Regions from separate parts of the Brevundimonas sp. SGAir0440 genome, predicted to be linked through region 1. Evidence: predicted binding sites of a transcription regulator. Region 1 holds the regulator's gene; the other holds the start of a gene.
What was found. Region 1 encodes HrcA, which represses chaperone genes, less so after heat shock. Its sites were predicted from a motif close to GTTAGCANTCNNNNNNNNNGANTGCTAAC; they were not measured.
Positions count from the first base shown of each region.

Region 2: groES (co-chaperone GroES) is a predicted target of HrcA. The motif match lies at 1,198-1,226, and genes of this name have one in related genera.

Region 1 covers NZ_CP039435.1:462,778-466,187, forward strand. The annotation lists gene E7T10_RS02185 (S8 family peptidase) at 1-338, shown strand, start outside; gene grpE (nucleotide exchange factor GrpE) at 363-950, opposite strand; gene hrcA (heat-inducible transcriptional repressor HrcA) at 995-2,053, opposite strand; gene rph (ribonuclease PH) at 2,168-2,893, shown strand; gene E7T10_RS02205 (hypothetical protein) at 3,055-3,410, shown strand, end outside.
Region 2 covers NZ_CP039435.1:148,936-152,345, reverse strand. The annotation lists gene pgi (glucose-6-phosphate isomerase) at 1-518, shown strand, start outside; gene E7T10_RS00745 (hypothetical protein) at 578-1,000, opposite strand; gene groES (co-chaperone GroES) at 1,299-1,586, shown strand; gene groL (chaperonin GroEL) at 1,640-3,286, shown strand.

The DNA.
Region 1 (3,410 bases):
TCAGTTCGAACTGGCGGCTGGGCTTGTTGACGGGCTGTTCGATGATCTGCGACCGGATCAGCTTCACCCTGGCTCAACCGCTCAGGATCGAGCGCGGAACCTTCTCGGCCATGCTGGCGGATGTTCCGGTTGAATATTTCGATCCGCTGACCTATTCGCGCCGCAGCTTCTCGGCGACGCCCAGCGGCCGCCAGATCGACTTCATCCTCGGTGGCGAACGTCGGCTGTGGGATGGGTCCAGCATGACGCTGCAAGCGGTCGCCAGCCGCGAGCCGCGCCATGTCGCAGACGCGCCGCCGGAGTTCGCCTTGATCGGAGCCTGGCGGCGTCAGTTCTGACCGACGCCGCCTGAAGACTGCGGATCAGGCCTTGCCGTCGAAGGCCTGACCGTCGGCGGCGGGGGCGGCGCCATAGGGGTTCGGAGCCTGGGCGCCGGATCCCTTGGCGGCGACGACCACCATGGCGGGGCGGACGGTGCGGCCGAACAGTTCGAAACCGGACTGCATGGTCTGGATCACCGACCCGCCGGGCACGGTCTCGGACGGCTGTTCCATCATCGCCTGATGCAGATGCGGGTTGAAGGCCTCGCCCGCCTCCGGCGCGACGCGCTTCAGGCCGTTGGCGTCGAAGGCTTGCAGCAAGGCCTTTTGCGTCAGTTCCAGCCCGGTCACCAGACCGGCCGTTGCGCCCTCGGCGTCCTTGGGCGCAGCCATCAGGGCGCGTTCAAGATTGTCGGCGACGCCCAGCAGGTCCTTGGCGAAGCGCTGGATCGCGAAGGCGCGCGCGTCGTTCTGCTGCGTCTCCGAACGGCGCTTCAGATTCTCCATCTCGGCGGCGACGCGTAGGGCGCGGTCCTTCCACTCGTCACGCTCCGCGATCACGGCGTCCAGCGGCGCCAGATCGTCGGACGGATGGGCGTCCAGCCCGTGTTCGGCATTGGTTTCGGCCATGTCGGCGTCCACGGCGTTCAGTTCGTCGTTAAGGGGCTTGTCGCTCACTTGTCGTTCCCGTCCAGCATCCGGCCCAGCACCCGGGCGGTATAGTCCACCAACGGAATGACACGGGCGTAGTTCAGTCTTGCGGGGCCTATGACGCCGATGGCGCCCAGAACCCGCTGTCGGCCGCTCATATAGGGCGCCGCGATCACGGCGGAACCCGAAAGTGAAAACAACCGTGTCTCGGCGCCGATGAAAATGCGTACGCCTTGGGCCGCATCGACGCCGTCCAGCAGGCCGATCAGCTGTTCCTTCTGCTCCAGATCATCGAACAAGACGCGGACCCGCTCCAGATCGGCCAGGCCTTCCCGGTCTTGAAGCAGGTTGGCGCGACCGCGGACGATCAGGGCGCGCTCCCGGTCGGCGCCGCCGGACCAGGCGGCGAATCCGTCCTCGACCAGGCGGGCGGCGGTCTGGTCCAGTTCGCGTCGCGCGATTTCCAGCTCTTGCGTCATCTCGCGCCGGGCGTCGGCGAACGGTCGGCCGCGCAGGCGGGCGTTCAGGAAGTTGGAGGCCTCGACCAGGGTCGACGGCGTGACGCCGGCCGACAGGGTCATGATGCGGTTCTCGACCGTGCCGTCATCAGCGACGATGACCGCCAGGGCCTGATCGCCGCCCAGGGCCACGAACTCGACATGTTTGACGCCGGAATCGCGCACCGGGCTGGAGACAACGCCTGCGCCGCCGGCCAGGCCCGACAGCAGGTTCGAGGCTTCATCCAGCGCCGCCTCGAAGTTCCGACCGCGCCCCGCCAGCCGCCCGTCGATCTCACGCCGTTCTTCCTTGGTCAGGTCGCCGACTTCCAGCAGGCCGTCCACGAACAGGCGCAGGCCCGCGTGGGTCGGGATCCGCCCGGCCGAGGTGTGTGGCGCGGCCAAGAGGCCCGCAAGGGTCAGATCCTGCATGGTGTTGCGGATCGAGGCGGGCGACAGGGCGACGCCGCCCAGCGACAGGGTCCGCGACCCGACCGGCTCGCCGGTCTCCAAATAGGATTCCACGATGCGACGGAAGATGTCGCGTGCCCGCGCATCCAGCCCCGCCAGACCCGCGAGGGCCAGATTCGGGGATGGGCCGGCGTCGAACGGCGGGTTTTTCGGGGCATACAGGCTCACGGTTTCAGGATAAGCACCGCCGCCACAGCTTCCAAGGTCAGACTTCCAAGGATCCCGCCCATGCGCCATTCGCAACGCACCGACGATCAACTGCGTCCCGTGACCATCGAGACCGGCGTCAACCGCTATGCCGAGGGCTCGTGCCTGATCAGTTTCGGCAACACCAAGGTGCTGGTGACCGCCTCGATCGAGGACAAGGTGCCGGGCTGGATGCGCAACTCGGGTCAGGGATGGGTAACCGCCGAATATGGCATGCTGCCCCGCGCCACCCACACGCGCGGGCGTCGTGAAGCCGCCGCCGGCAAACAGTCGGGCCGCACGCAAGAGATCCAGCGATTGATCGGCCGCTCCCTGCGCGCCGTGGTGGACCTGAAGGCGCTCGGCGAACGTCAGGTGCTGATCGACTGCGACGTCATCCAGGCCGACGGCGGCACGCGCACGGCGTCGATCACCGGCGCCTGGGTCGCCATGAGCCTGGCGCTGAACTATCTGCGCGACGAGGGTGTGTTGAAGGCCGACCCGATCACGGACCAGGTGGCGGCCGTGTCGTGCGGCGTCTGCGACGGCGTGCCGGTGCTGGACCTGGATTACGAAGAAGACTCCGAGGCCGAGGCGGATTCAAACTTCGTCCTGACCGGCTCGGGCCAGATCGTCGAAGTCCAGGCCACCGGCGAGAAGCGCGGCTTCTCGCGCGCCGAGTTCGACCGGCTCTTCTCGCTGGCCGAGACCGGCTGCACCGAACTGTTCGCCCTGCAGAAGGCGGCCTTGGCGGCGGTGAAGCGATAAGGGGGTTTCACCTCGGGGCTCGGACGGGCATCCTCGTTCGGTCAGTCCTGACCGGAGACAAGTCGATGCGTCGATCCCCCTGGCTTTCAATGGCCGCCTGCGTTCTGTTGATGGCTGGATGTCAGCGCGCTGATCCAGCCGATCAGCCTGCGTCCGGAGACATGGCGGCACGCAGCGACGTCATCGACGCGGTTCCATTGACGCCGGACGCTCCGCCGCCTGCCGCGCCCGCCAAGCCGGCGGTTGCGGAGAAGGAAGAGACCCTGCCGGCCGACGACCCTGAGGCCAAGATCCCCGAGGGTCCCGACATGCCCGCTCAGCCGGTGCCGATCAGCGAGGTCCCCTGCCGCGACGCCATCGGCGCCGCCGCCTCGGCCCGATTGGTCGAGCGCTGCATCCAGGTCAGCCCGGCGACCCGCCCGCCCTGCAACGCCGCCAACCCCTGCGACCTTATCCAAGGCGAGATCGACCGGTCCTGCAAGCTGTGGGAACGCGACGGCGACCCGCCGGCGGCGTG
Region 2 (3,410 bases), 310 kb from region 1:
GTCCCGTCGTCTTCGGCGAGCCGGGCACCAACGGGCAGCACGCCTTCTTCCAGCAAATCCACCAGGGGCCGGAGGTCGTGCCGGCGGAGTTCGTGATTGTCGCCAGGACGCATGCGGATGCGCCGGAATCGCCGCTCTGGTCCAATGCCCTGGCCCAGGGGCAGGCCCTGATGCTGGGCAAGACGACCGAGGCGGCCAGGGCTGAAGGTCTGGCTCAGGGTCTGTCGGAGGAAGAGGCGACGCGCCTAGCGTCCCACCGCACCTTCACCGGCAACCGTCCGTCGACGGCCATCGTCATGGAGCGGCTGACGCCCGAGGCCCTGGGCGCGCTGCTGGCCCTGTATGAGCACAAGACCTTCGTCGAGGGCGTGATCTGGGACATCAACAGCTTCGACCAATGGGGTGTCGAACTGGGCAAGGTCCTGGCCAAGGCGATCCTGAAGGACGTGGACGCGGGCGGCCCCTCGGCGGACCTGGATCCGTCCACGGCGGCCCTGATGACGCGGTTGATGGGCTGACGCGAAAAGGGCCCGTCCTTGCCGGACGGGCCCTGCCGATCACCTAGACTGTCGAACGCTTACCAGCGGCGGTCATAGCGGTAGTCGCGATCATTGCGGTAGTCGCGGCGGTCATAGCGCGAGTCGTAACGGCGGCCGTCGTAGCGGTAGTCATAGCCCGAGCGGCTGCGGTCGATGCCGTGCTCGCGCTCCCAGTGGCCCTGGTTACGGTAGCAGCGGCCGCCGCGATAATATTCGCAGCCCGATCCTCGGTTGGAGGCCACCGCGCCCAGCGCCGCACCGGCAAGCGCGCCGCCTGCGATATAGCTGCCGTCGCCGTTGCCATAGATGGCGCCGGCCAGACCGCCCACCGCAGCGCCGATCAGGGCGTTACGGCCGGTGTTGTCGCGATCGCGCGATTGGGCGGATGCCGGAGCGGCCATCAGGCTCAGGGCCACGACGGGGGCGGCGGCGACCGCAGTGATCTTCAGCAGCTTGGACATCTTGGTCTCCTTCTTTCCTCGCCGATCTGCATTTCCGGGGCGGGAAGGCATCCAGCGTTGGAGCTGTTCTATCGCTCCCAGTTTGAACGACCCCGGAGGTCGGCATTCATTTTCGGTTCATTTGTCACAGAGAATTCGCGCGGAGATCGAGCCGCGCCGCTTGACGATGCCAGCGCCTCTGCCTAACTCCCGCCCGCGTTAGCACTCTCGCTGGTCGGCTGCCAAAACGGCGATCGCGAGAGCGCCGCACACCGTTTCAAAAACGCCCCGATCCGGGGGTTCTAGAGGGAGAAGTCCGATGGCGTTCCGTCCGCTCGGCGACCGCGTGCTGGTCAAGCGCGTTGAAGAAGAATCCAAGACCAAGGGTGGCATCATCATCCCCGACACCGCCAAGGAAAAGCCGCAGGAAGGCGAAGTCGTCTCCGTCGGCCCTGGCGCCCGTGACGACCAAGGCAAGGTCAATGCTCTGGAGCTGAAAGCCGGCGACCGCATCCTGTTCGGCAAGTGGTCGGGCACGGAAGTGAAGATCGACGGAGAAGACCTGATCATCATGAAGGAATCCGACGTCCTGGGCGTGCTGTCCTAAGCACCCGACGTCCGACGTTCTTCAATCAATCCATATAGATAGGAGCTGCCCGCATGGCTGCTAAAATCGTACAGTTTAACACCGACGCGCGCGACAAGATGCTGCGCGGCGTCAACGTCCTCGCCAACGCCGTCAAGGTGACCTTGGGTCCCAAGGGCCGCAACGTCGTGATCCAGAAGTCCTTCGGCGCCCCGCGCTCGACCAAGGACGGCGTCTCGGTCGCCAAAGAGATCGAGCTGGAAGACGCCTTCGAGAACATGGGCGCCCAGATGATCCGCGAAGTCGCTTCGAAGACGAACGACAAGGCGGGCGACGGCACCACCACCGCAACCGTTCTGGCTCAGGCCATCGTGCAAGAGGGCCTCAAGGCCGTCGCCGCCGGCATGAACCCGATGGATCTGAAGCGCGGCATCGACAAGGCCGTCGGCCTGGTGCTGGAAGAGATCAAGACCAACTCCAAGCCGGTCTCCAACAACTCCGAAATCGCCCAGGTCGGCACCATCTCGGCCAACGGCGACTCGGAAATCGGTGAGCTGATCGCCCAGGCGATGGCCAAGGTCGGCAACGAGGGCGTTATCACCGTCGAGGAAGCCAAGACCGCCGACACCACCGTCGACGTCGTCGAAGGCATGCAGTTCGACCGCGGCTACCTGTCGCCCTACTTCATCACCAACGCCGACAAGATGGAGGCCCAACTCGAAGAGCCGCTCATCCTGCTGTTCGAGAAGAAGCTGACCTCGCTGCAAGCCATGCTGCCGATCCTGGAAGCCGTGGTGCAGTCGGGCCGTCCGCTGCTGATTATCGCCGAGGACATCGAAGGCGAAGCCCTGGCGACCCTGGTCGTCAACAAGCTGCGCGGCGGCCTGCGCGTCGCCGCCGTCAAGGCTCCGGGCTTCGGCGACCGCCGTAAGGCCATGCTGGAAGACATCGCCATCCTGACGGGCGGCCAGGTCATCTCGGAAGACCTGGGCATCAAGCTTGAGAGCGTCACGCTCGACATGCTCGGCAAGGCCAAGAAGGTCTCGATCACCAAGGACGACACCACCATCGTCGAAGGCGTCGGCGGCAAGGACGAGATCGAAGCCCGCGTGGCCCAGATCAAGCGCCAGATCGAAGACACGACCTCGGACTACGACAAGGAAAAGCTGCAGGAACGTCTGGCCAAGCTGGCCGGCGGCGTTGCAGTCCTGCGCGTCGGCGGTTCGACCGAAGTCGAAGTGAAGGAAAAGAAGGACCGCGTCGACGACGCCCTGAACGCCACGCGCGCCGCAGCTGACGAAGGCATCGTTCCGGGCGGCGGCATCGCCCTGCTGAAGGCCTCCAAGATCTTGGCCGACGTCAAGGGCGACAATGCCGACCAGAACGCCGGCATCGCCATCATCCGTCGCGCCCTGCAGGCTCCGATCCGTCAGATCTCGGAAAACGCAGGCGTCGAAGGCTCGATCGTCGTCGGCAAGGTGCTGGAAAACGACCAGTCCTCGTTCGGCTTCAACGCCCAGACCGAAGAGTACGGCGATCTGGTGCAGATGGGCGTCATCGACCCCGCCAAGGTCGTCCGCACGGCTCTGCAAGACGCCGCTTCGGTGGCCGGCATCCTGATCACGACGGAAGCCGCCGTCGCCGACGCCCCCAAGAAGTCGGGCGGCGCTGCGGCTCCCGACATGGGCGGCATGGGCGGCATGGGCGGCATGGACTTCTAAGCGGAAGGGCGGCCTTCGGGTCGCCCGGACGCCCCGGCGAAGGCCGGGGTCCAAGCTAACCGACGCTGAAATGCAGAAGGGCGGGACCGCAAGGTCCCGCCCTTTTTGTTTGCCTATCCTCTCT